DNA from 4 places in the Serratia sp. DFXYC6 genome. Region 1 is predicted to be linked to each of the others. Evidence: riboswitches for the same ligand, from Rfam matches in the RefSeq annotation. Region 1 holds a riboswitch; each other region holds the start of a gene.

Region 1 (7,854 bases):
CAGGCGATGGAGGCGGCATCCAGCCCCGGTTTCATGCTTTGGCCGTCGCAGGTTTGCACCTCACCCTGCATCCAACGCCCCTGCAGCAATTTAACCTTGCCGGCGCGCAGCGCATTGCTCACTTCGAGGATCCGTCGCGCCTGATATTGGTACAGGGCGATTTCATCGCGGGTCAGCGGTTCGCGGCGTGTCGCCAGCTGGCGCTGCATAAAACTCACCGTGCCATCGTCGGCAAAGCGCAGCTGAATGGAGTCTCGATCGCCGTCGGCGTCGTTACGTTTGATTTGGCGCAGCACGTCGCCCTGATAGGTGTACAGCGTGGTAATGGTACCCGGGCCGCGGTAAGGGCTGTAAACGCTGACTAACACTTGCGGACGATGTTGCTCATCGTCTTTACGCCACAGACGTATCACGCCCTGATCGGCCACGAAGCCGCTGGCGGTAAAGCTGGGGATATCGGAATGGAAACTGCAGGCGCTCAGGCCGACGGCGATGCCAACGGCCATGAGCGCCCGACGAGTAAACAAAAGGGGCGCCATCGCCCCCCTGTTTAATCTTTTCACCGAGGCGCGGTCTTATTTAACGGCGTCTTTCAGTGCTTTGCCAGAAACGAACGCAGGCACGTTGGCTGCTGCGATTTTGATTTCTTTGCCAGTCTGTGGGTTGCGGCCAGTGCGCTCGCTACGATGGTTTACTTTGAAAGTACCGAAGCCAACCAATTGTACTGCATCACCTTCTTTCAGAGACTCAGTAATTGCAGCCAGGGTGGATTCCAGAGCCAGTTTAGCTTGTGCTTTGGAAAGGTCAGCCTTGTCCGCGATTACATCAATCAGTTGAGTCTTGTTCATAAGTTATCCTTACAGTGTGTTTATCGTTTGCAAAGCATCGAGTGCGACGGATATGCCGATTGACAGCACTCTCCTGCATACACGCACCGATAGCCACTTTTTTTACGCCCCCCAAATGTAGACCAGACAGGGTGCGGATGTGAAGCCTTAAGGCATGACAAATCAGGCGTTAAATCACGTTTTGTTGCCTTATTGCGCTAAATTTATCCCGATGTTGCTGACGCCCGCCTCCCGCAGGTCGGATCGCAGCCCCTTGATCAGGTCTATATCGCGCTCTTCACAGGCGTCCAACAGGCGGAAAATTTCCCATTGAATGTCCCATTCTTCCTCTACCGCCGGCAAACTTTCCAACTCTTCGTCGGTCATTTCCTTACCGGCTTGGGTCATTTCCAACATCGCCACGGTGCGAATCGATGTTTCACTGATGGCGATGGCGTGCTCCAGCGTCTCCCCGCCGAGCCGCGAATGGATCAGTTCCCCTAATGCGATACAGGCATCAATTGCCGGGTAAACGCCGTAAAGATCGTAATCTTCCGCCGACGGAATCGCCTCTTCCAACTTCTCGAGCTGGCTGTCGAAGTTGACCTTGGCGTCCTTCACCACCAGCGTTTCCCACACCAAATCCAGAATGCGGCGATAAACCGCCGGATCGCCGAACTCGGTCTGTTTGCAGAACATCTGGTAATTCGGGTACATACGCTCGCACAAACTGGCCATAAAGGTCAAATGTTGCCAGCCCTCGAGCCGTTCCAGACGTAAATGAATCGGGTTACGTAGCATGCTTTACTCTCTTACGCGTTATCTGCGGCGCAGTGTACCCGAAATCGCTCATGGCGACACCTCCGGATGCTGCTGCAACCACCGCTGAAACGCCGGACGGCGCGAAGCGATGGCATCGGCCCAACGGGTCGGCTCCGGCAAACGGTAGCCCGCCATGCAGCGTTGCACCCACGCCAGCGCGCTGTCGGCGCCCACGCGGTGACCGGTAGAGATGAACAGCGGGTTGCAACGCGCCTTGCTACGCCATACCCAGCCCAGCTGTTCTCCCTTATCTTCCAACGGCGCCAGCGCGCCGACGGCGGCGTCCAGCGGCGCGAATTTGCCGCACAGGCGCTTCTTGGCTACGCCGATGGTCGGCACATCGACCAGCAGGCCGAAATGGCTGGCGACGCCGAGGCGCCGCGGATGTGAAACGCCGTGCCCATCGACGAAGATCAGCCCCGGTTTTTGCCGCAGCTGCGCCCAGGCGGCCAACAGCGCCGGGTATTCGCGAAACGACAGGAAACCCGGAATATAAGGCATGACGGTGGCGATGCGCGCCACCTGATACTCCACCAGCTCCAGCGACGGATAGCGCAGGATGGCGATGGCGGCGCGCGTCACCGCGCCCTCTTGCTCGAAGCCCACATCGGCGCCGGCGATGAACGCCGGCGGTTCGGCCGGCAGCTCGTCGTAGCGAATGACTTCAGCGGCGCGCCGCAGCTGTTCGGCGCGCAGAGCCGCCATATCGGTCACATCGGATCCTTAACGGTGGTATTTCGCCGACTGCGCGTGCACCGCCTCGACGAAGGCCCCGGCGTGCTCCGGCGGCACATCCTGATGGATGCCGTGGCCCAGGTTGAACACATGACCGTTGCCGTGGCCGAAACCGGCCAGAATGGTCTCCACTTCTTCCGCGATGCGCGCCGGAGAAGCATAAAGCATCGACGGATCCATATTGCCCTGCAGCGCCACTTTGTCGCCTACGCGACGGCGCGCGTCGGCGATGTCGGTGGTCCAGTCCAGCCCCAGCGCATCGCAGCCGGTGGCGGCCATCGCCTCCAGCCACTGCCCGCCGCCTTTGGTGAACAGCGTTACCGGCACGCGGCGGCCGTCGTTTTCACGCAGCAAGCCATCGACGATCTTGTGCATGTAGTGCAAAGAGAACTCGCGGTAATCGCGCCCGGTCAGCACGCCGCCCCAGGTGTCGAACACCATCACCGACTGCGCGCCGGCCTTGATCTGGGCATTGAGGTAAAGGATCACGCTGTCCGCCAGCTTGTCCAGCAACAGGTGCAACGTGGCCGGCTCGGCATACATCATCTTCTTCAGCTTGGTGAATGCCTTGCTGCTGCCGCCCTCAACCATATAGGTAGCCAGCGTCCACGGGCTGCCGGAGAAGCCGATCAGCGGCACTTCGCCCTTCAGCTCGCGGCGAATGGTGCGCACCGCGTTCATCACATAGCCCAGCTCCACTTCCGGATCGAACACCGGCAGTTTGTCGACGTCGGCGCGGCAGGTGACGGGGGAGCTGAAACGCGGGCCTTCGCCGGCTTCAAAGTACAGGCCGAGCCCCATGGCGTCGGGAATGGTGAGAATGTCGGAGAACAGGATGGCGGCGTCCAGCGCGTAGCGGCGCAGCGGCTGCAGCGTAACCTCGCAGGCCAGCTCCGCGTTCTTGCACAGCGACATGAAATCACCGGCCTGGGCGCGAGTCGCCTTATACTCCGGTAAATAACGACCGGCCTGGCGCATCATCCATACGGGGGTCACATCCACCGGCTGACGCAACAGCGCGCGCAGGTAACGATCGTTCTTCAACTCAGTCATTTATGGGGCTCCCTTAATAATCTGCCGGCCATTGTACATTATTCTGCCCGGCACAGCGCCACGGTGTCCTCAATCAAGCGGCGCGCCACGGTGCCGGGCGGCGGCAACAGCGGCAGTTGGTCGTAACGATACCAGCCGGCATTGAGCAGCTCCTTGGGATCGTGACGAATCTCACCCTGGTGGTAATCGGCCATAAAGGCCATCATCAGCGAGTGCGGAAACGGCCAGGGTTGTGACGTGACGTAGCGCAGGTTCTTGATTTCAATATTGCTCTCTTCCATCACTTCGCGCGCTACCGCTTGCTCCAGCGTTTCGCCCACTTCAACGAAACCGGCCAGCACCGTGTGAATGCCGCCGCGATGGCGCACGTGCTGCGCCAGCAGGATCTGATCGTCGCGCCGAATGGCGACGATCACGCAGGGCGCGATCTGCGGGTAGTAGCGCTCCTTGCAATGGCCGCACAGGCAGGCGCTTTCGGTGCGGCTGAGGTGCATCTCATGGCCGCAGTAGCCGCAATAGCGATGGGAGCGGTAGAAATCCGCCAACTGCACGCCGCGCCCGGCCAGCTGGAACAGACCACGATCCTGATCCAACAACTGACGCACCGACCCCATCTCCCGCGGCATCGCCTGGCGCACCAGCCAGACCGGCGCGCCCTCCCACTCACCGATGACGCGCGCCATGTGGCCCTGCAGCCCGAGGGCGGCGGCGGTCCCCGACGGCAATTCACCGTTCGGTAACCAAAGTTTGCTTTCATGGCTGACGATCCACCAGCCGTTTTCATTGCCCGTTAATGCAAGTTCCATATCGTTGTTGCACAACCTCAGCTTCACTGGCACTCTACAAATCGGCTTTGTTACATTTTAATAACTTACCGGTTACTTTTGTTACTTACACGGAGTCAAACATGCTCAACCGTTTGGAAAGGCTGACTCAGCGCGTTGGCGGTAGTAATGAATTAGTTGATCAATGGCTTCAGGCCCGCAAGCAGTTGCTGGTCGCCTACTGCACGCTGGTAGGCCTCAAACCGAATAAAGAAAAGCATACGCCGCTGAATGAAAAAGCGCTGGAGAACTTTTGCCATAACCTGGTGGATTACCTCTCCGCAGGGCATTTTCATATCTATGACAGAATTATCAAACAAGTGGAAGGCGCAGCCAGTCCGAAAATGTCGCTGGCGGTGAACATCTACCCCAAACTGTGGGCCAATACCGAACAGATCATGGCGTTCCACGATCGCTATACCGAAGTGGATATCGATCAGGAGGTTTGTCTGGAATTCCACCAGGCCTTGTCGGATATCGGCGAAACGCTGGCGGCGCGCTTTGCGCTGGAAGATAAGCTGATCCTGCTGGAAGCGGAAGCCACGCAGCAACCGCTGCCGGACCAGGCGCTGGATCCGGCGCGTTAAAATTTTATAGTTTTTTTTCTTATCCCTCCTATACTGGGGGGCATCTTGTCGGAGTGCCTAGCGCCTGATTTGTTCATCGAATCAGCCAGGCTGAGACCGTTAATTCGGGATCCGCGGAACCTGATCGGGTTAATACCCGCGAAGGGAACAAGAGTAATCTATCGCCACAGACACGGCCTTCCCCTTGCGGGCGCCCTGCCTTATCGGCCACCATCATTACTCCCTCCGAGCTCCAGACAAGCAACTTTCCCAACCCAACACACTGGTAGGAACTTGCTATGTCTAACGTTAATCCACCGCGCGCCCGTAAAGCGCAACGCGAAGCCGCCCAGCAGTTTATCGACACCCTGCAAGGCATGGCTTTCCCAAACTCACGCCGCATCTACTTGCAGGGTTCGCGCCGCGATATCCAGGTGCCGATGCGTGAAATTCAGCTCAGCCCGACCCTGGTCGGCGGCAGCAAAGATAACCCGCAGTATGAACAGAACGAGGCGATCCCGGTGTATGACACCGCCGGCCCGTACGGCGATCCACAGGCCGAGCTCGACGTGCACGCCGGCCTGGCCAAGCTGCGCGCCGGCTGGATCGACGCACGCGGCGATACCGCCACCCTGAGCGGTGCCAGCTCCGGCTTCACCCAGCAGCGGCTGGCGGACGAAGGTCTCGATCACCTGCGTTTCGAACACCTGCCGCTGCCGCGCAAAGCGCTGCCGGGCAAGTGCGTAACCCAGTTGCACTACGCCCGCGCCGGCATCGTCACCCCGGAGATGGAATTCATCGCCATCCGTGAAAACATGGGGCGCGAACGCATTCGCGGCGAGGTGCTGCGCCACCAGCATCCGGGCCAGGGCTGGGGCGCCAACCTGCCGGACAACATCACGCCGGAGTTCGTGCGCCAGGAAGTGGCCGCCGGCCGCGCTATCATTCCCGCCAACATCAATCACCCGGAAGCGGAGCCGATGATTATCGGCCGCAATTTCCTGGTAAAGGTGAACGCCAATATCGGCAACTCGGCGGTCACGTCGTCGATCGAAGAAGAGGTGGAGAAGCTGGTATGGGCCACCCGCTGGGGCGCAGACACCGTGATGGATCTCTCCACCGGCCGCTATATTCACGAAACCCGCGAGTGGATCCTGCGCAACAGCCCGGTGCCCATCGGCACCGTGCCGATCTACCAGGCGCTGGAGAAGGTCAACGGCGTGGCGGAAAACCTCACCTGGGAGATGTTCCGCGATACGCTGCTGGAACAGGCGGAGCAAGGGGTCGACTACTTCACCATCCACGCCGGCGTGCTGCTGCGCTACGTGCCGATGACCGCCAAACGCCTGACCGGCATCGTGTCGCGCGGCGGCTCGATCATGGCCAAATGGTGTCTGTCGCACCATCAGGAAAACTTCCTCTATCAGCATTTCCGCGAAATCTGTGAGATCTGCGCCGCCTACGACGTTTCGCTGTCGCTCGGCGACGGCCTGCGCCCCGGCTCAATTCAGGACGCCAACGACGAAGCCCAGTTCGCCGAACTGCATACGCTGGGCGAGCTGACCAAAATCGCCTGGGAATACGACGTGCAGGTGATGATCGAGGGCCCTGGCCACGTGCCGATGCAGATGATCCGCCGCAACATGACCGAAGAGCTGGAACACTGCCACGAAGCGCCGTTCTACACCCTCGGTCCGCTGACCACCGACATCGCCCCGGGCTATGACCATTTCACCTCCGGTATCGGCGCGGCGATGATCGGCTGGTTCGGCTGCGCCATGCTGTGTTACGTCACGCCGAAAGAACACCTCGGCCTGCCGAACAAAGAGGACGTCAAACAGGGCCTGATCACCTACAAGATCGCCGCTCACGCCGCCGATCTGGCCAAAGGCCATCCGGGCGCGCAGATCCGCGATAACGCCATGTCCAAGGCGCGTTTCGAATTCCGCTGGGAAGATCAGTTCAATCTGGCGCTCGATCCGGCCACCGCGCGCGCCTATCACGACGAAACCCTGCCGCAGGAATCCGGCAAGATCGCCCACTTCTGCTCGATGTGCGGACCAAAATTCTGCTCGATGAAGATTTCACAAGAGGTGCGCGACTACGCCGCTGCCCAAGAGGCCGCCAAACCGATCGAGGTGCAGCTGACCGGTATGGAGAAAATGTCCGCCGAGTTCCGCGCCCGCGGCAGCGAGCTGTATCACAGCGCCGGCAATTTGCAGGAGGAGACCAGCAATGACTGATATCACGACGCCCTTCCCGGCGACGCCCTACAAACTGGGGCTCTACCCGGTCGTCGACAGCGTGGAATGGATCGCTCGCCTGCTGGAGGCCGGCGTCACCACCATCCAGTTGCGCATCAAGGACTTGCCTGACGAGCAGGTCGAAGAGGATATCGCTGCCGCCATCGCGCTGGGCCGGCGTTATCAGGCGCGGCTGTTCATCAACGACTACTGGCGGCTGGCGATCAAGCACGGCGCCTACGGCGTGCATCTGGGCCAGGAAGATCTCGATACCACCGATCTGGCTGCCATTCACCGCGCCGGGCTGCGGCTGGGCGTGTCCACCCATGACGACGCGGAGCTGGCGCGCGCGCTGGCGGTGAAACCGTCCTACATCGCGTTGGGGCACATCTTCCCCACCCAAACCAAAGACATGCTTTCGGCGCCGCAGGGGCTGACGGAGTTGAAACGCCACATCGCCGGCCTGGCGGATTACCCGACGGTGGCGATCGGCGGGATCAGTATCGATCGCGTACCGGCGGTGCTGGCGTGCGGCGTCGGCAGCGTGGCGGTGGTCAGCGCCATCACCCAGGCGCCGGACTGGCGCGCGGCGACGGCCGAGCTGCTGCGGCTGATCGAAGGCGAGGATCCGAACGATGCTTAACGATCAGGAATTCCTGCGCTACAGCCGCCAGCTGCTGCTGGAGGACGTCGGCCCGGAAGGCCAGGAGAGACTCAAGCGCGCCACGGTGCTGATCGTCGGTTTAGGTGGGCTCGGTTCCCCGGCTTCGCTGTATCTGGCCGC
Region 2 (7,854 bases), on a different contig from region 1:
CCACAGGCTGTCATCCGGATTGCGCCAGCGCTGGGCGTGGGTATGCCCCACCGGCAATGCCTGGCTCAGGCGCTGACTGATCAACACCAGCCCGAGACAACAGCCCAGCTGGATCAGCGCCAGCATGGCGGCACGCCCCAGATCGTAGTCGTAACTCAGCGCCTGGTAGATCGCCAGTTCGATGGTGGTGGCCTGCGGCCCGCCGCCCAGCGACAGCACGGTGGCGAAGCTGGCGAAGCACAGCATGAAGATCAGTGCGCCGCTCGGCAGGATTTGGCGGCGCAGCGCCGGCCATTCGACGAAGCGGAACTGCTGCCAGCCGTTCATGCCCAATTGGGCGGCCAACTGGCGCTGCTCCACCGGAATGTTCTCCAGTGCCTGCAGCAACAGGCGGGTGGCCAGCGGCAGGTTAAAGAACAGGTGCGCCAGCAGAATGCCCTGCAGACCGTAGGGCGAGAAACCATACTCGACGCCCAGCCAGCCGCACAGCGTCGCCAGCCAGCCCTGGCGCCCATAGACGCTGAGCAGGCCGAACACCGCCACCAGCACCGGCAGCACCAGCGTCATGGCGCACAGCCGCAGCAACAACTGCCGGCCGGGGAAACGGCGGCGATAGAGCGCGCGCGCCAGCAGAATGGCGGGCAGCACCGAAATCAGCGCCGACAGCAGCGCCTGCAGGAAGGTGAAACGCACCACGTGCCACAGATAGCTGTCCTGCCACAGGCTGCGCCAGTCGCTGTCCGGCGCGTGACGCCACAGCGAACCCAGCGCCAGCGCGGCGACGAGCAGGATCAGGCCGGCGGCCAGCAGCCCCGGCCAGAGCCAGCGGGGGATCAGCGGCTGACGGCGGTTTGCCATGCCCGGATCCAGCCGCCGCGTTGTGTGGCCACCTCTTCGGCGCTGTATTGCAGCGCGGTCTGCGGCACGTTCATCTGCTCAAAACCGACGGGCAGCGGGGTGTTGATCACCGGGTACATCCAGTTGCCGGTCGGGATAGTGTTCTGGAATGCCGGCGTCACCATGAACCGCATGAAACGCTCGGCCAGTTCAGGCTGTTTGGTGGCTTTCAGCTTGCCGGCCACTTCCACCTGCAGGTAGTGGCCTTCGCTGAACGTGGCGGCGGCGTAAAGGTCTTTTTTTTCTTCGATCAGGTGGTAGGCGGGAGAGGTGGTATAGCTGAGCACCAGATCGCCTTCGCCTTTCAGGAACAGGCCGTAGGCTTCGCTCCAGCCTTTGGTGACGGTCACGGTCTTTTTCGCCAACTGCTGCCAGGCGGCCGGCGCCTTGTCGCCATACACTTTTTGCATCCACAGCAGCAGGCCGAGCCCCGGCGTGCTGGTGCGCGGATCTTCGTAGATCACTTTCCAGTTGCGGTCGCTGCTGACCAGTTCCTGCAGGCTTTTCGGCGGGTTCTTCAGTTTTTCTTTGTTGTAGACGAAGGCGAAGTACCCGTAGTCGTAAGGCACGAAGGTCGCGTCCTGCCAGCCGCCCGGCACCGTCAGCCTGGCGGTATCGACGCCGCTCGGCGCGAACAGGCCAGTTTGCTGCGCCGCCTGCAACAGGTTGTTGTCCAGCCCCAGCACCACATCGGCGGCGCTGTTCTTGCCCTCCATGCGCAGGCGGTTCAGCAGCGAAACGCCGTCTTCCAGCGCCACGAACTTCAGTTCACAGTCGCATTCGGCCTCGAAGGTTTTTTTCACCGCCGGGCCTGGGCCCCAGTCGGCGGCGAAGGAATCGTAGGTGTAAACCGTCAGCGTCGGCTTGGCGAACGCCGGCGCGGCGCACAGCAGCAATAAGCAGGGCAGATATTTTTTGACCACGTTGCACTCCTGAAAAATAAGGGGGCAAGGGCATCTGAGGGGGCGAGGCGGCGTCGCCGGTTCGCTGGGCTCAAATCCCTCCGCCGGTATTGACCGGATCAGGTTCGACGGGTGTGCTCTCAGCGGAAAATCAGGCTTATTACGCGGCCCGGTTCTCCGCACCCCGTTGAGACGGCGCTATTGTAAAGATTAACCGACTTGGGCGAAAGGCGCTTATGTCTCCGGCGGGGCAAACCAGGCGGACTTGAAGTCGAACCAGCCGAGGGTGTTCATCCGCACGCCGCGCATGCTGCGCTGGCCGTGCAGCTGCAGCCAGTGGTGGAACAGCGGATGCAGCTGGTGGTTGCTGACCAGTCGCTGGCAGAACTCCGCCAGCGGCAGGCGGTTGGCGCGCCACAGCGCCGCGTCCTGCGCCAGATCTTCGTTCATACAATGCTGCATCAGCGGCAGTTCGTACAGCGTGGCGAACAGCGAAAACTCCAGCGGCAGATAGAAGTTGGCGCTGCCAAGCCACAGATCGCTGCGCGCGTCGCCCTGGTGCCAGGTGGCGTAATCCACGCTTTGCACGATCAGGCGGATGCCGTGCTGCGCCAGCAGCGGCTCGATCGCCTGACGGATGGCGTGAAACTCCGAATGCTCATTGAAGTGGGTCATCGTCAGTTCGGTCAGCCCCGCCGGTTTGGGCTGCTGCGCCAGCGCGCGGTTGTGGTGCCAACGGGGCAGCAGGCCGTACGCCGGCGACCAGTAGCGCTGGTAGAGCGGCCCGGCGTGGCTCAGCAGCAAAATGGGGTTGATCAATTCGCACAGCCAGCTGCGAATGGCGGGATCGGCGGCCAGCGGGGAGCGCCGGTCGAACAGCAGGAAATAGCAGCCCTCTTCCAGCCGGCTTTCCAGTTCGTTGTTGCCGGTTTCATCGCCCTGCAGCTGTACGCCGGAATGCACCAGTTCTTCGGAGAACTCCGGCAGCACCCAGATATTCACCTCGTCGATCAGCGCCCGGTAGCCAAAATAGTCGTCGAAGGCGTGGATCTTCATCTGGCTGGGGAGATTGCGCACTACGCGATAGGGGCCGGTGCCGATCGGATGGCGGGCGAAATCCGGCAGTTCGCGCCATTCGCGCGGCAGGATCATGGCGTGCACGCTGCCCAGCAGCCAGGGCAGCCAGTGGTCGGGGCTGCGCAGATGCACATCAATCACGAATGGCGTCGGCGAGGTGACGCTCTCGATATGCGAGAACAGCGGTTGCGAGGTCAGACGCGAGAGAGAAGTAATGACGTCCGCCATCTCCAGCTCGCGGCCGTGATGAAAATGGATCGCCGGGCGCAGGTAAAAACGCCAGTGCAGTGGCGTCAACGCCTGCCAATGGTGAGACAGATCGGACTCCAGTTCCCCGTTTTCCTCATTTATGCGTGTCAGGCCGTTGAAGATCTGGCGCGCCAGATGGGTTTCCGAACGCCGCAGCGCCGAGCCGGGCAGCAGGTTGTACAACTGCCGGTAGTAGAGCACCCGCAGGATGTGTTTCCCCTGGCGGAAGCTACGCCCCAGCTGCGACAGCAGCATCTGGCGCACCACGTTTTTGTCGCCCACCAGTTGCACCAGTTGATCGATGCGATCCTGTTCCAGCAGCTCCTCGGCCCGCTGTTGCTGCAGCGCCAGGCCGGTGTAGTGGAAGGTTAGCCGCGAACGCTTGCCGCGCCCCGACTCCGCCTGCCAGGTGAGCCAGCCTTCCCGCTGCATGGCGCTCAGCAGGGAGCGCACGTGGCGCCGCGAGCAGCTGAGCACCTCCGCCAGATCCTGCAGCGTGGTGTCGGTGGTTTCACCGTGGCAGCGCTGCCACAGGCGGATGAACTGCTGCTGCAATCTGGACGTGGACATAAAAGAGGAACGCTCCCGCTTCAACTCGTCAATTTTTCTTTCCCTATATTACGCCGATAATTTTCATCAATGAAAGGGGAGGGCGTAATCATGAAAGCTTTCTTATCCAGGCAGTTCTATCAGCGCTATTTCAGCGCGGTGCGCCGCCAGCGAGCCGACTGGCTGAGCGTGGTGCCCGAACAGGCGCGGCTGGCGATGCTGGCGCACCTGACGCAATGGGACATTAAAGAGATGACCGATAAGCAGTATCGCGAGCACCTGTAGGGGCTGCGGCAACAAGTTTCTGAGTAATGGTGCTGTTTCACCAGCCAGTGGGGCGACCCACTGGTTTTTTTATGCGCGGTCATGGCGATGCGCTTGCATTTTTCTCGCCGTGGCCTAAGGTTCTTTCTTCTGCTTTGAGGTCAGGGAAGACGATATGCAACGCCTGAGCCGGTTGTCACTGCGTATTAACCCCATCTTTGCCGCATTCCTGCTGATCGCTTTTCTCTCCGGCATCGCCGGCGCGTTGCTGACGCCGACGCTCAGTCTGTTTCTGACCACCGAGGTCAAAGTGCGGCCGCTGTGGGTAGGGCTGTTTTACACCGCCAACGCCGTGGCCGGCATCGTGGTCAGTTTTCTGCTCGCCAAGCGCTCCGATACCCGCGGCGATCGGCGCAGGCTGATCCTGCTGTGCTGCCTGATGGCGGTCGGCAACTGCCTGCTGTTCGCCTTTAACCGCGACTACCTGACGCTGATCACCGCCGGGGTGCTGATGTCCGCCGTTGCCAACACCGCCATGCCGCAGATTTTCGCGTTGGCGCGGGAATACGCCGACAGCGAGGCGCGTGAGGTGGTGATGTTCAGCTCGGTGATGCGCGCCCAGCTTTCGCTGGCGTGGGTGATCGGCCCGCCGCTGTCGTTTGCGCTGGCGCTAAACTATGGGTTCACCGTGATGTTCCTGATCGCCGCCGCCACCTTCGCGGTTTGCGTGCTGCTGGTAGGGGTTATGCTGCCTTCGGTGCCGCGTGCGGCAGAGAATGGGGAGCTGCAGGGCGGGATGTCTGCGCCGATCGCGCCCGCCAGCGCCTGGCGCAATCGCGATGTGCGGCTGCTGTTCATCGCTTCGATGCTGATGTGGACCTGCAATACCTTGTATATCATCGATATGCCGCTGTATATCACCGCCGATCTCGGGCTGCCGGAAGGGCTGGCCGGGGTGCTGATGGGCACCGCCGCCGGGTTGGAAATCCCGGCAATGCTGCTGGCCGGTTATTACGTCAAACGCTTCGGCAAACGCAACATGATGCTGCTGGCGGTGGCGGCGGGCGTGCTGTTTTATCTCGGGCTGACGGTGTTGGCGGCCAAGCCGGCCCTGATCGCGCTGCAGCTGCTCAACGCGGTGTTTATCGGCATCGTCGCCGGTATCGGCATGCTCTATTTTCAGGATTTGATGCCGGGCCGGCCGGGCGCCGCCACCACGCTGTTCACCAACAGCATCTCTACCGGGGTGATCCTGGCCGGGGTGCTGCAGGGCGCGCTGGTGGAGAATTTCGGTCATGGTTCGGTGTATTGGATGGCGGCGCTGTTGGCGCTGGCGGCGCTCGGGATGAGCGCCAAAGTGCGTGAAGTGTGAGGTTAAACGACGGCATTCTTGATGCAAGTCATTGAGAAGGCTAAGCCGGGCGCTCAAGCTGAAGGCATATGGCGCGCGATCGTTGCGCCCACGCCCGTCTCGCTATTGAGATGCCGCCCTGTCGTTTAGAACAGTGGGAACGTTATGGATAAACTCACACCGCTCAAACCGCTTCCTTCCCTGTGCGCCCTTGGCGCCACGCTGATTATCTGGTTCCTCATTCCCGTGCCGGAGGGCGTTGCGCCCAATGCCTGGCAGCTGCTGGCGCTGTTTATCGGCACCATCATCGCCATCATCGGCAAGGCGATGCCGATCGGTGCGGTCTCGGTGATCGCCATCGCTCTGGTGGCGGTGACCGGCGTCACCAACCCCGGCAAGCCGGGCGCCGCGCTGGACGACGCGCTCAGCGGCTTTTCCAACCAACTGATCTGGCTGATCGGCTTTTCTATCATGATCTCCCTCAGCCTGAACAAAACCGGGCTGGGCGCGCGCATCGGCTACTACTTTATTTCGCTGTTCGGCAAGAAGACGCTGGGCATCGCCTACGCGCTGACGCTGGCGGAAACCACGCTGGCGCCGGTGACGCCGAGCAATACCGCGCGCGGCGGCGGCATCATTCACCCGATCATGAAGTCGATCGCCGACAGCTTCGGCTCCAAACCCGAGCTCAATACCTCCGGCAAGATTGGCCGCTACCTGTCGCTGGTGAACTACAACATCAACCCGGTCACCTCGGCGATGTTTATCACCGCCACCGCGCCTAACCCGCTGATCGTCAGCCTGATCGCCAAAGGCACCCACGGCAGCTTCGAGCTGTCCTGGTCGATGTGGGCGGTCGCCGCCCTGGTACCGGGGCTGTGCTCGTTGATCGTGATGCCGCTGGTCATCTACCTGCTGTATCCGCCTGAGGTGAAAAGTACCCCGGACGCGCCGCGCTTCGCGCGCGAAAAGCTGCAGGCGCTGGGGCCGGTGACGCTGCCGGAGAAAATTACTCTCGGGGTATTTGCGCTGCTGCTGGTGCTGTGGGCCGGCATTCCGGCGATGATCTTCGGCCCGTCGCTGGCGGTCAATCCCACCACCGCGGCGCTGATCGGCCTGGCAGTGCTGTTGGCCACCGGGGTGCTGAGCTGGGAGGACGTGCTGAAACATAAAGGCGCCTGGGACACCGTGGTGTGGTTCTCGGCGCTGGTGATGATGGCCAGCTTCCTCGGCAAGCTGGGGCTGATCGGCTGGCTGTCGCAAACCGTCGGCAACGGCATCGACCGTATGGGCATGAGCTGGGTGGGCGGCACGATCTTGCTGACTCTTATCTATTTGTATTCACACTATTTCTTCGCCAGCACCACCGCGCACGTGACGGCGATGTTCGCCGCCTTCTTCGCTGCCGGCATCGCGCTTGGCGCGCCACCGGCGCTGCTGGGCCTGATCCTGGCGTTCTCTTCTTCGCTGATGATGTCGCTGACCCATTATGGCACCGGCACCGCGCCAATCGTCTTTGGCTCCGGCTACGTGACGCTGGGGGAATGGTGGAAAGCGGGGTGGGTGATGAGCGTGGTTAACCTGCTGATTTGGATGCTGATCGGCGGGGCGTGGTGGAAGCTGCTGGGCTACTGGTGAGGAAAAAATTCACCCGCCGGGCGGCGGGTGAAGGGGATTAATTCAGAAACGCCGGCTGCTGCGCTTCGTAGCGGGAGATGTCCGCTTCGTGCTGCAGCGTCAGGCCGATGCTGTCCAGCCCGTTGATCATGCAGTGGCGGCGGAAACTGTCTATTTCGAACGGATAGCTTTTGCCGCCGGCGTTGACCGTCTGGTTCTCCAGATCCACCACGAACTCCGTCCCTTCGTTGGCGTCCACCAGCTTGAACAGCTCATCCACCTGCTGCTCGCTCAGCGTCACCGGCAACAGCTGGTTGTTGAACGAGTTGCCGTAGAAGATATCGGCAAAGCTCGGCGCAATCACCACTTTGAACCCGTAGTCGGTCAGCGCCCAGGGGGCGTGTTCGCGCGAGGAGCCGCAGCCGAAGTTTTCGCGCGCCAACAGGATGCTGGCGCCTTTATAGCGCGGTTTGTTCAGCACGAACGCCGGGTTCGGTTGCAGGCCGGCGTCGTCGAGGAAGCGCCAGTCGTTGAACAGGTGCTGGCCGAAACCGGTGCGGGTCACCTTCTGTAAAAACTGCTTGGGAATAATGGCGTCGGTGTCGACGTTGGCCGCATCCAAAGGCACCACTAAGCCGGTATGTTGAGTAAATTTAGCCACGTTAGCCCCTTAGTGAATATCACGGATGTCAGCGAAGTGACCGGCGACGGCGGCCGCGGCGGCCATTGCCGGGCTGACCAGGTGGGTGCGCCCACCGCGGCCCTGGCGCCCTTCGAAGTTACGGTTGCTGGTGGACGCGCAGCGCTCGCCCGGATTCAGACGGTCGTTGTTCATCGCCAGGCACATCGAGCAACCCGGCAAGCGCCATTCGAAACCGGCTTCAATAAAGATTTTGTCCAACCCTTCGGCTTCCGCCTGGGCCTTCACCGGGCCGGAGCCCGGCACCA
Region 3 (7,854 bases), on a different contig from region 1:
CGATTATCTCGCCGCCCTGCAGGCGAAAGGCATCAATATTATTCTGGTAGGAGACCCCGATGAGTAACGCCAACGCCCTGCTCGCCTTTGCCCGCGAAACGCTGGAGATCGAGCTGACCGAAGCGCAGCGCCTGCTGGCGCGCCTGGATGACAACTTCGTCTGCGCCTGCGAGCTGCTGCTGAACTGCCGCGGCAAAGCGGTGATTTCCGGCATCGGCAAGTCCGGCCATATCGGCAAGAAGATCGCCGCGTCGCTGGCCAGCACCGGCACGCCGTCGTTCTTCGTGCATCCGGCGGAGGCGCTGCACGGCGATCTCGGCATGATCGGCGCCGACGACGTGGTGGTGTTCATCTCCTATTCCGGCCGCGCCAAAGAGCTGGATCTGATCCTGCCGCTGCTGGCGGAGAACGGCATTCCGGTGATCGCCATCACCGGCGGCAAAGAGTCGCCGCTGGCGCTGGCCGCCGCCTGCGTGCTGGATATCGGCGTCGAGCGCGAAGCCTGTCCGATGGGGCTGGCGCCGACCTCCAGCGCGGTCAACACCCTGATGATGGGCGACGCCCTGGCGATGGCGCTGATGCGCCAGCGCGGTTTCAACGCGGAAGACTTCGCCCGCTCGCACCCGGGCGGCAGCCTGGGGGCGCGCCTGCTGAACCGCGTGCATCACCTGATGCGCACCGGCGATCGCCTGCCGCGCGTGAGCGAAAGCGCCAACGTGATGGAAGCGATGCTGGAACTGAGCCGCACCGGGCTGGGGTTAGTGGCGGTCTGCGACGCGCAGCAGCGGGTGGTGGGCGTATTTACCGACGGCGACCTGCGCCGCTGGCTGGTGAAGGGCAATAGCCTGCAGGATCCGCTCAGCCCGGCGATCACCCGCCCCGGCTATCGGCTGCCGGAGCAGTGGCGCGCCGGAGAGGCGCTGGAAGCGCTGCACGAACAGCACATCAGCGCGGCCCCGGTGGTCGATATGGACGGCGTGCTGGTGGGGGCGCTCAACCTGCACGATCTGCATCAGGCCGGCATCGGCTGATCAACGCCGGGGGCGCCGGCAGCGGCGCCCCCGGTCAGATTATTTCCAGTCGGGATTGTTCTCGAACTGCTGCTTCAGCAGCGCCTTCATGTCTTCATCCGGCTTGCCGAGCCACTGGTACTTAGCATATTTCTTCGGATGATCGACGGCTTCCGGCCGATCTTCCACCTCGACCCGCACGCCCCAGGCCTGGGATTTATCCGCGCTGAACGCCACGATCAAAAAGTTGTTGCCGCAGTCGTGCGGTTTGCACAGATTGCCAACCAGATACTCTTTGCCCTTCCAGCTCAGATTTTGCGCCGGTGTAGAGGTGCCAACGCCCTTGCGCGCCCAGCCCGGCATCCGCGCCTGGCCTTTGACCATGTTTTGCCAGCTGGCCTGATACCCCGGCTGCTGAATCAAATCCGACGTGGTGACGATCTGCTGGGCAAAGCTGCCCGCGCTGAAGCTGAGCAGTGCGCCGAAGAGGGCGCAACGCAGCGCCTGGTGTCCCGTCATAGTCCTTCTCCCTAGGTTAAATCAGGTTTCGCCCATAAAACCGGGCCTGAACTAGTCAGACCACGGTTGCGGCAAAAAGTTGGCTCACCACCAGGCGTGAAAATGATGCACCGGCCCAATGCCGTGCCCCACTTCCAGCGTATCCGCCTGTTGCAGCGCTTGTTGCAGGTAGTCCTTGGCGGCGGCCACCGTAGCCGCCCAGTCGGCATGGCGCGGGCGCAGCGCCGCCAGCGCGGCCGAGAGCGTGCAGCCGGTGCCGTGGGTATGGCGGGTGGCGACGCGCGGCGCGGTAAAGCGCTGCTCGCCTTCGGCGGTAAACAGCCAGTCCGGGCTCTCGCTTTCGCTCAGGTGGCCGCCCTTCATCAGCACCGCCTGGCAGCCCATCGCCAGCAGCGCCCGCCCCTGCTCGCGCATCTGCGCTTCATCTTCCGCCGGCGCGCACGCCAGCAGCGCCGCCGCTTCCGGCAGGTTCGGCGTAATGATCGACACCAGCGGCAACAGCTCGCGCCGGATAGACTCTACCGCCTCCGGCGCCAACAGCGGATCGCCGCTTTTCGCCAGCATCACGGTATCCAGCACCACAAATTCCGGCCGGTAATGGCGCAGACGTTCGGCCACCGCCTGCACGATGTCGGCATTGGCCAGCATGCCGATCTTGACGCTGTCGATGCGCACGTCGCTGAACACCGAGTCCAGCTGCGCGGCGACGAACGCCGGATCGATGTAATACACCGACTGCACGCCGCGGGTATTCTGCGCTACCAGCGCGGTGATCACCGAAGTGCCGTAGGCGCCAAGCGCCGAGAAAGCTTTCAGATCGGCCTGAATGCCGGCGCCGCCGCTGGGATCGGTGCCGGCGATGGTCAGCGCGTTAATACGTTTCATCACAGATCCTCCCCGCGCAGTTGATACAGGGCGTCGAGGAACGCCGGCGTAAAGCTGCCCGGCCCGGCGGCCTGCCTGGCCGCGAGGCCGCCGCAGTGTGACATCACCCGACAGGCGGTCGCCACGTTGTCCAGGCGATCGCCCGGCAGGGCGCAAAACGCCGCCGCCACCGCCGACAGCGCGCAGCCGGTGCCCACCACCCGCGTCATCAGCGGGGAGCCGCCTTCGATCGCCCAGTCGCGTTGGCCGTCGGTGACGTAATCCACCGCGCCGGTGACCGCCACCACCGCGCCGCTGCGCCGCGCCAGCTCACGCGCGGCGGGCAATGCCGCCAAGGAATCGTCGCCGCTGTCCACGCCGCGGCCGCTGGCCAGCAACCCGTTGAGCGCCATGATTTCCGAGGCGTTGCCGCGTATCGCCGCCGGTTGCTCGTCCAGCAGCTGTTTAGCGAAGGCGGTGCGGTAGGAGAGCGCGCCGACCGCCACCGGATCTAGCGTCCAGGGCTTGCCGGCCTGATTGGCGGCGGCCACCGCCGCCCGCATCGATTCGGCGCGCAGCGCATTGAGGGTGCCGACGTTGATCAGCAGGCCGTCGGCCAGCGCGCTGAACTGCGCCGCCTCTTGCGGCTCCACCACCATCGCCGGGGAGGCGCCGAGCGCCAGCAGCACGTTGGCGGTCAGCGATTGCACCACTTCGTTGGTCAGGCAGTGGATCAGCGGAGGCCGCTGTTGGAATTGGGTCAGGCAGGCCGCGGCGCGAGCGCCGGGTAGTGCATCAGGTCGAGCGATCATATTCCTCCCAACCGGCGTTCAAGAAGGCGGCGCCGGCTGGGCGGCCGTGACTTCCCTACGCTGGCATTATCCAGATCAGGTAATACGGGTATTTCTCAGCCTTCACGCAGAAGGGCACCCCGAGTCATGAAAATCAATAGGTTGTGATCAACGTTGCGTTAATCCCTGAGCGGGATCATGCCAGCGCCGGCGCGGACAAACAAGCGATTAAATTGGCTCGCGCCTAAGCGATGCTTCCCTCTTTTCCCGCCAGATACAGGCTCAGCACGCCGGGCAGCTCCGCCAGGGTGAACGCCACGCTCTGCGGCGCCGTTTTGAAGATGTGGTGCAAGGTGCCGGCCACCAGGCTTTGCAACAGCCGGGTTTGCTGCAGGATCTCCGCTTCGGCGGTCTCGGGGCGGCGCAGCTGCAGCACTCGGGCGATCAGCGCCAGGAAGCTGGACTTTTCATCCGGCAGGTTCATTTCCCGCATCACCGGCAGGTAGTCGGCGTGCTCGCGCAGGTACTGCGCATAGGGAGAAAACAGTCGCTGGATCACCTCTTCAGCGGAGAGGCGCCTCCACTCGTCGTCGCTGGCCAACGCCATGTCGCGCACCAGCGCCTCGATCGATTCGGTGTGCCGATCCGCCAGCGCCTTGATCACCACGTGGCGATCGGGAAAAAAGTGATACATCGAGCCGATGGAGGTTCTGGCGTGCTTGGCGAGCCGCTGCATGCTGAGCGCCGCCAGCCCGTCCTGCGCCACGATCGCCGCCGCCGAATCCAGAATGGTTTGTACGCGTTGCCGCCCTCTTTCCTGCTGCGGCTCTCGCCCGGTGATGTGTTCGTCGATTTGCATATTCGTTTCTGCCCGCTGTCATCAACGTATTATACCCATTTGCCGCCGCGAAGGCAGGGTGACACAAAAAACTAGATTAATCCCTCTAGTTTAGAGTAGAGTATTTATTCTAGTTTCTCCTTGCGCAAGCGTAGGGAAGACAAACAGTGACCTCACTCACTGAAAAAGAGTCATTCCATTCGGCCCGTCGACCAAGCCAATCGCCAGAGAAAGCCCTATGCCCGACAAAAAACTGCTTATCACCTGCCTGACCGTGCTGCTGCTCACCGGGTGCTCACCGGCACCGTCCATGGTGGTGTTCGGCGCTTCGTTCCCCGACTGGCTGTTTTGCCTGTGCGGCGGCGTGGCGGGCATGGTGGCGATCCACCTGCTGCTGCGCACCCCGGAAAAACGCGCCTGGCTGGCGCCGCAGCTGCTGACGTATCCGGCGCTGACCGCGCTGATCGCCATGCTGACCTGGTTACTGGTTTTCCCCCACTGAGACTGACGCCATGACCCAACCACAAACCTCCAACAAGCGCAGACTGCTGGTGCTTACCATCCTGGCGTTGACGCTCATCGTGGCCGCCGTCGTCGTCTGGCGGGTGGAAAACGCCCCCACTACCGACGATGCCTACGCCTATGCCGACACCATCGACGTAGTGCCGGAGGTGAACGGCCGCATCGTCGAGATGCCGATCCGCGACAACCAGGAAGTGCGGCAAGGCGATCTGCTGTTCCGCATCGATCCGCGCCCTTACCAGGACGCGCTGGCGGCCAGCGAAGCGCGCCTGATCACGCTGAATGAACAGATCAAACTGACGCAGCGTTCGGTCAACGCGCAGCAGTACAACGCCGAATCGATGAACGCCATCGTCAAACGCTCGCAGGCGCTGGTGGCGCAGGCGACCGACACCCTCAACCGCCGGCAGAAGCTGCTCGGCAAGAACTACGTTTCGGCGGAAGAAGTGGAAACCGCCCGCACCTCCCAGCGCTCGGCGCAGGCGGAACTGCAGGCCGCATTGCTGCAGGCGAAACAGGCGGAAGCCGCCGTCAGCGGCGTCGAAGCCCTGGTCGCGCAGCGCGCCGAAGTGCAGGCCGACATCGCCATCGCCAAGCTGAATCTGGAATTTACCGAGGTGCGAGCGCCGTTCGACGGCCGCATCGCCTCCCTGAAAACCACCGTCGGCCAATATGCCTCCAGCGCCAAACCGGTGTTCACGCTGATCGACACCCGCCACTGGTACGTGGTCGCCAACTTCCGCGAAACCGATCTGAAAGGCGTGCATCCCGGCGTGCCGGCCACGCTGTATTTAATGAGCGACGCCGGCCAGACCTTCAGCGGCAAGGTGGAGTCGGTCAGCTACGGCGTGCAGCCCGACGACGGCGGCAGCGTGCTGGGCGGGCTGCCCAACGTGTCGCGCAACATCAACTGGGTGCACGTTTCTCAGCGCTTCCCGGTCAAGATCGCGGTAGAGGCTCCCAACCCGGCGCTGTTCCGCGTGGGCGCTTCGGCGGTGGCCAAGCTGAACCTGCGCCATGAAGAATAAAACGATGTCTCGCGGCTGGCTGTCCCAGTTGATCGACGAGCTGCGCCCTTCGGACAGCCGCATAAACCTGGTGATCCGCGCCCTGCTCTCCAGCGCGATCGCCATCGTGATCTCGCAGACGCTGCAGGTACCGTGGCTGGCGCTGTCGCTGATCGCTGTCTTCTTTATCACGCAGTCCAATATCGTGATCACCCGCGCGATCGGTATCCTGTTTTTCGTCAGCTCCACGCTGGCGATCGGCGCCGCTATCCTGGTGCTGAAGTTCACCTACGACTACCCGATGCTGCGCATCTTGCTCTCCAGCGCGCTGTTTTTCCTCAGCGTGTTCCTGATGCGGGTGACCAAGGTTGGGGTGCTGTTCTTCCTGATGGCGCTGGTGGTGATCTACACGCAAAGCTTTGTCGATCTCACTCCGCAGGCGGAAGTGGTGATACGACTGGTGCTGTGGGTATGGGTGGCGATCAACTACGCCATCCTGCTCACCCTGATCGTTAATACCCTGCTGCTGCCGGCCGAACCGCTGAAACAGCTAAAGGGTCGGATGAACGCGGTGTTGGACGAAACCCGCGCTATGTTGACCAACGGCGGCGAGACGCGCGATCTGAGCGCCATCTCCCAGCACGCCACCGAGCTGCATAAGCTGCTGCGCTTTTCGGTGATGCGCAGCGATCGCTGCCGCGCCAACGAGCCCGGTTATCTGGCGCTGATCACCCTGGTGTTGCAGCTCAATATCCTGGCCTACCAGCTGCCGCCGGCTTTCGGCGCGGCCGCGCGTCAATTGGCGCAAGAGATAGATGCCGCCTGCCGCGCACTGCAAACCGCGATAAGCCACGAAAGCGCACTGCGATTTTCCGTCGCGATCGCCGGCAGCGACGATCCGCAGGTGCCGGCGCCGCTCAATGAAATGGCCAGCCTCCTGCAGGTCTACGCCAACCGCAGCGACTACGCCGACGCCCTGCAGGCCGCACCGCCGCCGAAAGTGCCCTTCTTTACCCCCGACGCCCTGACCAACCCGGTTTACATCCAGTTTTCGTTGAAAACGCTGCTGACCGTACTGGTCGCCTACGTGTTTTATACCGCCGTCGATTGGTCCGGCATTCATACCATCATGCTGAGCTGCCTGATCGTGGCGCAGCCCAGCCTCGGCGCCACACAGCGGCGGGCGCGGCTGCGTCTCGGCGGCGCGGCGATCGGCAGCCTGCTGGCGCTGATCTCGGTGGTGTGGATCATGCCTCACCTCGACAGCCTCGTCGGCTTGCTGCTGCTGACGCTGCCGGTGATCGCCCTCTCCGCCTGGATCGCCGCCGGCTCCGAGAAAATAAGCTATGCCGGGGTACAGATCCTGTTCACCTTTTCCCTGGCGCTGCTGGAAAGCTTCGGCCCGGTCACCGGGCTGACCGAGATCCGCGATCGCCTGATCGGCATCGTGCTGGGGGTAGGGTTCGCCACCTTCATTCACGCCACGCTGTGGCCGGAATACGAAGGGGAGTCACTGCGGCAGCAGGTTGCCAACGTGCTGCGGGAACTGTCGCGCTTCCTCGGCGGCGAGAACACAAACGCCATCGGCATCTGGCAAAAGATCGAGGGCTGCGAAGCGGTAGTGGCCCGGGTGACGCTGGAGCCCACCTGGCAGCTGGCGGACGATAACCATGAAAGCTTCACCCGGCATATCCAACTGATCTTTAACCAGACGCGCAGCCTGTTGCTGACCAGCGAAAAGCTCAACACCTATCTGGCAGGCAGTGGCGCGGCGCTGTCCGCGCAGGAACGCCAGGCGCTGTTCGAGGTGCAACGTCAGGGCGGGCGCGTTCTCGCCGAGTATGCGGCGCAGCTTTCCCGTGCGCCGCAAGCGTTGCGGGCGCCCGACTTTCATCCACCGTTGGCCGCCCTGCACGCCGACACCGTGCGCCACCTGGCTCAGGAGCTGAGCGACGGGGTCAATCGCCTGCCCGCCTGGGGCGACGCCTAGCATTTTCCGTTTGCGGCCATGCACGCCCGGCGCCATGCGCTATAGTGAGCAAAAACCACCGGGAGATGCCATGCAAATAAGACCTTACCAAGAGGCCGATCGCCCCTTCCTGCGCACGCTGTACCTGGCGTCGCGCAAGGCGGCGTTCGGTTGGCGCGATACCTCGAACTATCAGTTGGAAGATTTCGACCGCGCGACGCTGGGCGAAGCGATTTGGGTGGCGGAAGACGGCGGCGTGCTGCTGGGATTCGTCTCCATCTACCGCGAAGACAACTTCATTCATAACCTGTATGTCGAGCCCCATCAGCCGCCG
Region 4 (7,854 bases), on a different contig from region 1:
AACACCGTAGACAGCGACGGCGCCGACAGGCTGCTTCGGCCAAGGCCGATGTAGTTGTCGCCGCCCATCACGTCCAGCACCGTGGCGCCGTTGTCCAGCGTGCTGCGCTTCTCGTTGCGCTGTTCCGCCAGCGGCCGGGTGCCGTCGATGATGAAGAACAGGTTGCGGCGCTTCTGTTTGGTCAGGATATCGTAGGCGGTGTTGTTCATCGCCAGATGATCGGAGGACACCACGATCACGGTATTGCTGAAATAGGGCGAGCGTTTGATCTTGTCGATCAGCGCGGCGATGTGTTGCTGGCTGCAGGCTACCGCGCTCAGCGAGCGGTTTTCCTTGTTCTGCCAGGCGTAGCTTTTCTTGCTGCAGCCGGCGGAGATAAAGCCGTCCGGGTGATGGGTATCGACGGTCAGGGTGAACAGCGAGAACGGCTGGCGCTGTTTGGACAGCTCGACGAACTTGCCGTACACCACGTCCAGCACGCTGTCGTCGTACCAGCCCCAGTCGTTTTTGTAGCTCGGATCGGCGACCCGATCGCGCAGCTCTTTGAAGCCGTAAACGTGGTCGAAACCGTGGGATTTCAGGAAGGTGTCTTTACCGGCGAACGCCAGCTCGGCGCCCTGATAGAAATAGTTGCTGTAGCCGGCGGCCTTCAGCACGTCGCCCAGGCAGACGTTCTCCGGGTAGAAGGTGGAGACCGCGCTGGAGGCGTTGCCGTCGAAGGGCGCGAACAGCGGAATGCCGCACTGCGAGGCGACCATGCCGGCGATGGTGTAGCCGGTGCCCGGCAATTGCTGGGTATTGCTGAAATCGATGCTGTCCGTGCGCAGGGCGTTCAGCTCGTCGGCCAGGCCGGGAAACAGCTCGGTATCGAAGTAGGTGCGCTCCAGGCTCTCGGCATAGATGTACACCAGGTTCGGCCGTTTGCCCTGCACGGTCTTTTTCGGCGCCTTGTAGTAGGTGGTGAAATCGGCGGTATCGCCGACGATCTGGCTCTTGACCAGCAGCGAGATGTCCTGAAACGCCGGGGTGGTACCGACCGAAAACAGCGCCAGCAGCACGGCGACGACGCTGTAGGCCACGCTGCTGCCTTTGGCCTTGCGGCGCAGCAGGCTGCGGGCCAGCACCGCGAAAATCACCCCCAGCGCCGCCAGCAGGCCGATAAACGGCAGCACGTATTTGCTGATGCCCGCGCCTTTGAGGCTGCTGGTGACGGTGTAGATCACCGCATCGGTGATGCCGTCGCCGGTGAAGTAGTTGCTGGCGATCAGGATGACGTTCAGCACCAGATAGCTGCCGAGCAGCGTCAGCAGAATGGCGAACCACCAGCGGTTGGCGGCGGCCCGGGTGCGATAAATCAAAATCGACGCCAAAAAGAGAACAAACGAAACGACTGCTAAAACCATCCGCCAAACCTTGTCTGATTGAAATAAAACCGTTGCTGCCCTGGTTTGCGCCGCCGAGCGTGCCGCGGCGCGAAAAGTGAAGGGTATAGCCTATTGCCGGCGGCGGAACAACGCGCGATCTCCCGCTACGGCCGACGAGCGGCGGCTATTGTACATTTTTATGACAATAGTGTGACGTTAATCACGCCGACGGCGGCCGCGGCGGCGAAAGCTTGCTGGTCGGAGGTTTCGCTCTACGCTTAATGAGCGCCACGACGGTGCATCCATCAGCCATTCAGGAGGAAGTATGCAGACAATCCCCGCAGCGGTACTCGACGATCTGGCCCCGCAAGGCGTGTTGCGCGCGGCGATCAACTACGGCAATCCGGTGCTGGCGCAGGCCGGGGCTGATGGCAAACCGCAAGGCGCTTCGGTGGAGCTGGCCGCCGCGCTGGCTCGCGAACTGGGCGTGGCGCTGGAGCTGGTGACCTATGACGCGGCCGGCAAGGTGTTCGCCGATCTGGAGAGCGGCGCCTGGAACCTGGCGTTTATGGCCATCGAGCCGGTGCGCGCGGCGCAGATCGCCTTCAGCGAACCCTACGTGATCATCGAGGGGACTTATCTGGTGGCGAACGACGCGCCTTACTCTGAGGTGGCGCAGCTCGACCGGCCGGAGGTGCGCATCGCGGTCGGGCAGGGGGCGGCGTACGATCTGTTTTTATCGCGCACGCTGCAGCAGGCGCAATTGGTGCGGGCGGCAACCTCCGCCGAGGCGATCGCGCTGTTTTTCGAACGGGGGCTGGAGGCGGCGGCCGGCGTGCGTCAACCGCTGTTGGCCGCCGCGGCCGCCCATCCCGGCTACCGAGTGCTGGACGGACATTTTACCGCCATCCGCCAGGCGATGGCGGTGCCGCGGCAAAACACGCAGGGCGCCGCCTACGTGAACGCGTTTATCGAACGCTGCAAGGCCAATGGGCTGGTGAAGGCGGCCCTGCAGCGCAGCGGCCAGGGCGAGGTGACGGTGGCGCCGCCGGCCGCCTCGGCGTGATCAGTCGAGCTCCACCGCGTACTGGTCTACCGGGGTGATTTTCTTGATCAGCTTATTGTCGAACAGGAACTGTTCGTAAGCCTGGTAGCGGGCCCGATCCAACTTGGCCGGATCGCGGGCGAACAGCGGCAGGCTGGCTTGCCACGCCTGTTTGTTCAGCTCGGTATTTAGCTCCGGGTGCGCCTTGGCGAACGCCAACCAGGTGTCCTGCGGGTGCGCGTGCAGGTAGTCGCTGCCTTGCTTCAGCGCGGCGAGGAATTTGCGAATTTTCGGCTCGTTCACCGCATCGCGGTTGGCGACGATGATCAACTCGTCGTAGGCCGGCACGCCGTAGTCTTCGACGTTGAACACCACAGGCTTTTTGCCCTGCAGCTTCAGCTCCAGCGCTTCGATATTGCGGTAGCCGCCGATCACCGCATCGACCTGGCCCGCCAGCAGGGCGCTGGTCAGTTGGAAGTTGACGTTGATGAGCTTGATATCCTGCGGTTTGAGATGCTCGTGTTCGACCATGGTGGCCAGCGTCGCCTGTTCGATGCCGCTGACCGAGTAACCCACCGTTTTGCCTTTGAGATCCGCCGGCGAGGTGATGTTTTTATCCAGCGCGATCACCGTATTCAGCGGCGTGTTGATCAGCGTGCCGACGCGCATCAGCGGCAGGCCCTGATCGGCGAAGAAATGCAGCTGCGGCTGATAGGTGATGGCGAGGTCGGCCTGTTTGGCGGCCACCAGTCGCGGCGGCAGCGCCGGATCGGACGGCGGCACGATCTTGACGTCCAGCCCTGCGGCCTTGAAGGCGCCGATCTGCTCGGCCACCATAATCGGCGCGTGATCGGGGTTGATGTACCAGTCGAGCACCAGCGTCAGCTTGTCGGCCGCGCCGGCCTGGCCGGTGATGGCGGCGCCGAGCAACAGCCCGCAGACGGTTTGTTTGATCATGGTCGTTCCTTTATCCCTGGTTATGGTTGCAATCATCAGTCGTTTTCCGGCGCCCAGGCGATCAGGCGCCGCAGCAGCGCATCCACCGCGGCCCACAGCAGCACGGTCATCAGCACCAAAATAAACAGTGCGGCGAAGCAGACGTCGGTCTGCATGCGCGCATTGGCGTTCAGCATCACATAGCCCAGCCCTTCGGCCGAGCCGACCCATTCGCCGATGATGGCGCCGATGGGCGCGACGGCGGCGGCCATGCGCAGGCCGGAGCCGAAGGCCGGCAGCGCCGCCATCAGCCGCACGTGCCGCAGCTGCGCCCAGCGCGAAGCGCGCATCGTGCGCGCCAGATCGAGGTAGTCGTTGTTGACCCGGCGCAGCCCGTCGAAAAAGGCCGACACCACCGGGAAGAAGATCACCAGCACCGCCATCGCCACCTTGGCGCTCATGCCGAAGCCGAACCACAGCACCAGCAGCGGGGCCAGGGCGAACACCGGTATCGCCTGGCTGGTGAGCACCAGCGGCATCAGCCAGCGCTGCAGGCGCGGCGAGAAAATCATGCACAGCGCCAGCGCCGCGCCGAGCAACACACCCAGAACCAGCCCGCTGACGATTTCCGAAGCGGTGACCAGCGTGTGCCAGGCGAGATAGCCGCGCCCGTCCCACAGCGCCTGCGCCACTGCGCCCGGCGTGGGCAGCAGAAAGGCCGGGATGCCGCTTTGCGCCGCCAGCCACCACAGCAGCAGCAGGCCGACGAATACCGTCAGCCCGCGCCGCAGGCGGGTGAGTCCACGCTCTTGGGCACTATTCATTGTGCTGCCCTCACCAGCTGCTGCAGCAGCTCGGCCTGGCTTTTCAGCAGGTCGGCGTCATCCGGCGCGCGCGGCGGTAGCCCGCTGATGCGATGAGTATCGTCGAGGCCCAGCGGCCAGGGCGACAGCACCAGCAGCCGGTGGCTCAGGCGGCAGGCTTCCATCGGATCGTGGGTGATCAACAGCACGGTATTTTGCGCCAGCAGCTCGGCGGCCAGGCTCTGGATCTCGGCGCGGGTAATGGCGTCCAGCGCGGAAAAGGGTTCGTCCATCAGCACGATCGGCTGGCGTTCGTAGAGCGTGCGGGCGATGGCGGCGCGCTGGCGCATGCCGCCGGACAGCGAGGCTGGCAGGCTGCGGCCATGCGCGGCCAGGCCCACGCGCTCCAGCAGGTGCGCCGCCCACGCCCGATCCGGCGTTTCGCCGCGCAGCCGCGAACCGAGGGCGACGTTCTCCTCGATGGTCAGCCACGGGTAAAGCAGATCTTTTTGCCCCATGTAGGCGATGCGCCCGGCGATCGGCAGGCCGTCGCTGCCGGTCACCGAACCAGAGCTGGCCTGCGCCAGGCCGGCGATGATCTTCAGCAGGCTGGTTTTGCCGGCGCCGCTGGCGCCGAGCAGGGCGACGAAGCTGCCGCCGGCGATGTCGAAGCTCAGCCGGTCGAAGACGATGTGCTGACCGAAACGCAGGCTGAGATCCCGCACCTGGATACCGGGCGGGAGAAGCGGAGAGGTCATGAGGCGTTCAGCCCCATCTGCCAAAATGCCGACTCCAGTTGGGTGGCGGTGGTGAAAATCTGCGCCAGCTCGGTGAAGCGATCCTGTGCGCCGCGCTGGTGGCCGACGGTCTCGAGCAGCTCGATGGCGGCGCGCACGCCGGCCAGATAGCCCTCGTCGCCGTAGTTGCGGATCCAGGAGGCGTAAGGATTGCCCTCCATCTGGGTGGCGGGATCGTGCAGCAGCCGCAGGCCGATTTCGGCATAGCCGGCCACGCAGGGCAGCAGACCGGCCAACAGATCGAGGGCGTCGCCGGCATGGCCGATGTCCAGCACGTAGCGGGTATAGTTCATGGTTTCCGCCGCCTCCGGCTGGGCGGCGATCTGCGCTTCGCTCAGCCCCCATTCGGCGCAGTAGGCCACGTGCAACGGCAGCTCGGCGACGATGCCGTTGAGCGAGGCGGTGGCGGCGCGCATCTCCGGCAGGGTGCGCAGCTTACTGACCAGCAGCGCGTAGGCGCGGGCGAAGTGCAGCAGGAACAGATAGTCCTGGGTCAGGTAGCGGCGAAAAGCGCGTTCAGGCAAGGTGCCGGCGGCCAGCTGCTGCAGAAACGGGTGATCGACGTAGTCCTGCCAGTGGCTGCCGGCATGGTGGCGCAACCGGCCGTAAAGACCGCTTTCGAACAGGGTGGTGATGGACATGGGACCTCCTTGAGTCAGTGGAGATCCGGGCACGCTGAGGTATGAACAGGCAACGGGTAATCGCGTTGTTGCCTAACCGTCCCTTCGCTGGCATGACCCAGATCAGGTTCAAAGGGTTCGGCTTGCGCCATCTCAGCCCGTAACAGGACACCCCTCGGAGCTGCCTGTTATACGACATTTGTTTTTTGATTACAATCGCCGGGCGGCGCGGCGGCAATCGGTTCGTTTAGTGCGATCGGGGGCGATTTTGCTGGCGCAAGGCGCGCGGTTTTTGTCACTGTAGGCCGATGATTTTGCTTTTGAGGACGATGCCCGATGAAAAAGATTGGTTTTCTCTCGTTTGGCCACTGGACGCCTTCCGCCCAGTCCGGCACCCGTTCCGCAGCGGATGCGCTGCTGCAGTCCATCGATCTGGCGGTTGCCGCCGAAGATCTGGGGGCGGACGGCGCCTATTTTCGCGTGCACCACTTCGCGCGTCAGCTGGGATCGCCGTTCCCGCTGCTGGCCGCCATCGGAGCCAAAACCCAACGTATCGAGATCGGCACTGGCGTGATCGACATGCGCTATGAAAATCCGCTGTACATGGTGGAGGACGCCGGCGCGGCGGATCTGATCGCCGGCGGGCGGCTGCAGCTCGGCATCAGCCGCGGCTCGCCGGAGCAGGTGATCGACGGCTGGCGCTATTTCGGTTACGCCCCGGCCGAGGGCGAAACCGACGCTGACATGGCCCGCCGCCATACCGAAGTCTTTCTGGAAGCGCTGCGCGGCGAAGGGTTCGCCGAACCCAATCCGCAGCCGATGTTCCCCAATCCGCCCGGGCTGTTGCGGCCGGAGCCGTTTTCCGCCGGGCTGCGCGATCGCATCTGGTGGGGCGCCGGTTCGAACGCCACCGCCGTCTGGGCGGCGAAGCTGGGCATGAACCTGCAAAGCTCGACGCTCAAGAATGACGAGACCGGCGAACCCTTCCATATCCAGCAGGCCAAGCAGATCCGCGCCTATCGCGCCGCCTGGCAAGAGGCCGGCCATGCGCGCGAGCCGCGGGTTTCCGTGAGCCGCAGCATCTTTGCGCTGGTGGATCAGCGGGATCGCAATTACTTCGGTGGCAGCGGCAAAGAGGGCGATCAGCTGGGATATATCGACGCGCAGACCCGGGCGATCTTCGGCCGCAGCTATGCCGCCGAGCCGGACGCGCTGATCGAGCAGCTGGCGCAGGACGAGGCCATCGCCGAAGCGGATACGCTGCTGCTGACCGTGCCTAACCAGCTGGGCGTGGATTATAACGCCCACGTTATCGAATCGATTTTAACCCATGTCGCGCCGGCGCTCGGCTGGCGCTAAACGGAGGAGTGGCATGTCACGCATTTTCATTACCGGTTCGGTCGACGGGCTGGGCCGCGCCGCCGCGCAAACGCTGTTGGAGGAAGGGCATCAGGTGATCCTGCATGCGCGCGCCCCCGGCCGTCTGGAGGCGGTGCGCGATCTGCTGGATCAGGGCGCGCAGGCGGTGATTGGCGATCTGTCCGAGGTGCAGCAGATCCGGCAGGTCGCCGAGCAGGTGAATCGTCTTGGCCGCCCGAATGCGGTGATCCACAACGCCGGCATGTTCACCGGGCCGCAGGTGATGCCGGTGAACGTGATGGCGCCCTATCTGCTGACGGCCCTGATCGAACGCCCCGATCGCATCGTCTACCTGAGCAGCAGCATGCACTTTGACGGCGTGGCGGAACTGAACGGCGTGGACTGGCTTGGCGGCGCAGCCGGCTCCTATTCGGACAGCAAGCTGTTCGTCACCGCGCTGGCCGCCGCCGTGGCGCGCCTGTGGCCCGGCGTCATCAGCAGCGCGGTCGATCCCGGCTGGGTGCCAACCAAAATGGGCGGCGCGGATGCGCCCGACGATCTGGCGCTGGGACACGTGACGCAGGCGTGGCTGGTGAGCAGCGATGAGCCGCAGGCACTGATTTCCGGCGGCTATTGGCATCATCAGCAGCGGTTCGAGCCTCACGCCGCGGTACACGACGAGGCGTTTCAAACGGCGCTGCTGGCGCAATTGGCACGCGCCGGCGGGGTGAACCTGCCGCAGGCTTGATGGCCGTTCCTTCCTGGCCCGTCGGTGATTATCGGCGGGCTTTTTTATACCCGCAGGGTGAACCGACGGGGCTTTTCTTATACAGTGGTCGCCTGGCCTGTTTTGATTGTTATTTATATTATCGCCATGCACTCATTCCTGATTATCGTCCCTGAAGGGGGCATGCTGTTCGAAGCGGCGGG

The links. A riboswitch is a leader RNA that binds a small molecule or an ion and turns the genes downstream of it on or off. The one in region 1 is predicted to bind thiamine pyrophosphate.
Region 2: linked by a shared signal. The riboswitch ahead of thiB (thiamine ABC transporter substrate binding subunit) and the one ahead of thiC (phosphomethylpyrimidine synthase ThiC) in region 1 are both predicted to bind thiamine pyrophosphate.
Region 3: linked by a shared signal. The riboswitch ahead of thiM (hydroxyethylthiazole kinase) and the one ahead of thiC (phosphomethylpyrimidine synthase ThiC) in region 1 are both predicted to bind thiamine pyrophosphate.
Region 4: linked by a shared signal. The riboswitch ahead of tenA (thiaminase II) and the one ahead of thiC (phosphomethylpyrimidine synthase ThiC) in region 1 are both predicted to bind thiamine pyrophosphate.

What each region holds. Positions count from the first base shown of each region.
Region 1 is NZ_JBXUNV010000009.1:19,391-27,244, reverse strand. It holds gene AC2CGQ_RS24420 (DUF1481 domain-containing protein) at 1-539, opposite strand, end outside; gene hupA (nucleoid-associated protein HU-alpha) at 576-848, opposite strand; gene AC2CGQ_RS24410 (YjaG family protein) at 1,038-1,628, opposite strand; gene nfi (deoxyribonuclease V) at 1,677-2,363, opposite strand; gene hemE (uroporphyrinogen decarboxylase) at 2,373-3,437, opposite strand; gene nudC (NAD(+) diphosphatase) at 3,476-4,243, opposite strand; gene AC2CGQ_RS24390 (Rsd/AlgQ family anti-sigma factor) at 4,345-4,848, shown strand; TPP riboswitch at 4,888-5,012, shown strand; gene thiC (phosphomethylpyrimidine synthase ThiC) at 5,127-7,070, shown strand; gene thiE (thiamine phosphate synthase) at 7,063-7,713, shown strand; gene AC2CGQ_RS24375 (HesA/MoeB/ThiF family protein) at 7,706-7,854, shown strand, end outside.
Region 2 is NZ_JBXUNV010000003.1:428,969-436,822, forward strand. It holds gene thiP (thiamine/thiamine pyrophosphate ABC transporter permease ThiP) at 1-858, opposite strand, end outside; gene thiB (thiamine ABC transporter substrate binding subunit) at 834-1,820, opposite strand; TPP riboswitch at 1,878-1,996, opposite strand; gene sgrR (HTH-type transcriptional regulator SgrR) at 2,034-3,695, opposite strand; gene sgrT (glucose uptake inhibitor SgrT) at 3,786-3,959, shown strand; gene AC2CGQ_RS18340 (MFS transporter) at 4,114-5,310, shown strand; gene AC2CGQ_RS18345 (DASS family sodium-coupled anion symporter) at 5,455-6,927, shown strand; gene leuD (3-isopropylmalate dehydratase small subunit) at 6,965-7,567, opposite strand; gene leuC (3-isopropylmalate dehydratase large subunit) at 7,577-7,854, opposite strand, start outside.
Region 3 is NZ_JBXUNV010000001.1:204,904-212,757, reverse strand. It holds gene srlR (glucitol operon DNA-binding transcriptional repressor SrlR) at 1-67, shown strand, start outside; gene gutQ (arabinose-5-phosphate isomerase GutQ) at 60-1,031, shown strand; gene AC2CGQ_RS01130 (inhibitor of vertebrate lysozyme family protein) at 1,071-1,529, opposite strand; gene thiD (bifunctional hydroxymethylpyrimidine kinase/phosphomethylpyrimidine kinase) at 1,614-2,414, opposite strand; gene thiM (hydroxyethylthiazole kinase) at 2,414-3,205, opposite strand; TPP riboswitch at 3,241-3,337, opposite strand; gene AC2CGQ_RS01115 (TetR/AcrR family transcriptional regulator) at 3,429-4,043, opposite strand; gene AC2CGQ_RS01110 (YtcA family lipoprotein) at 4,261-4,524, shown strand; gene mdtN (multidrug transporter subunit MdtN) at 4,535-5,572, shown strand; gene AC2CGQ_RS01100 (FUSC family protein) at 5,577-7,541, shown strand; gene AC2CGQ_RS01095 (GNAT family N-acetyltransferase) at 7,612-7,854, shown strand, end outside.
Region 4 is NZ_JBXUNV010000001.1:767,193-775,046, forward strand. It holds gene opgB (phosphatidylglycerol--membrane-oligosaccharide glycerophosphotransferase) at 1-1,403, opposite strand, end outside; gene AC2CGQ_RS03805 (transporter substrate-binding domain-containing protein) at 1,690-2,430, shown strand; gene AC2CGQ_RS03810 (ABC transporter substrate-binding protein) at 2,431-3,366, opposite strand; gene AC2CGQ_RS03815 (ABC transporter permease) at 3,402-4,169, opposite strand; gene AC2CGQ_RS03820 (ABC transporter ATP-binding protein) at 4,166-4,906, opposite strand; gene tenA (thiaminase II) at 4,903-5,586, opposite strand; TPP riboswitch at 5,649-5,751, opposite strand; gene AC2CGQ_RS03830 (LLM class flavin-dependent oxidoreductase) at 5,902-6,924, shown strand; gene AC2CGQ_RS03835 (SDR family NAD(P)-dependent oxidoreductase) at 6,938-7,672, shown strand; gene AC2CGQ_RS03840 (GlxA family transcriptional regulator) at 7,799-7,854, shown strand, end outside.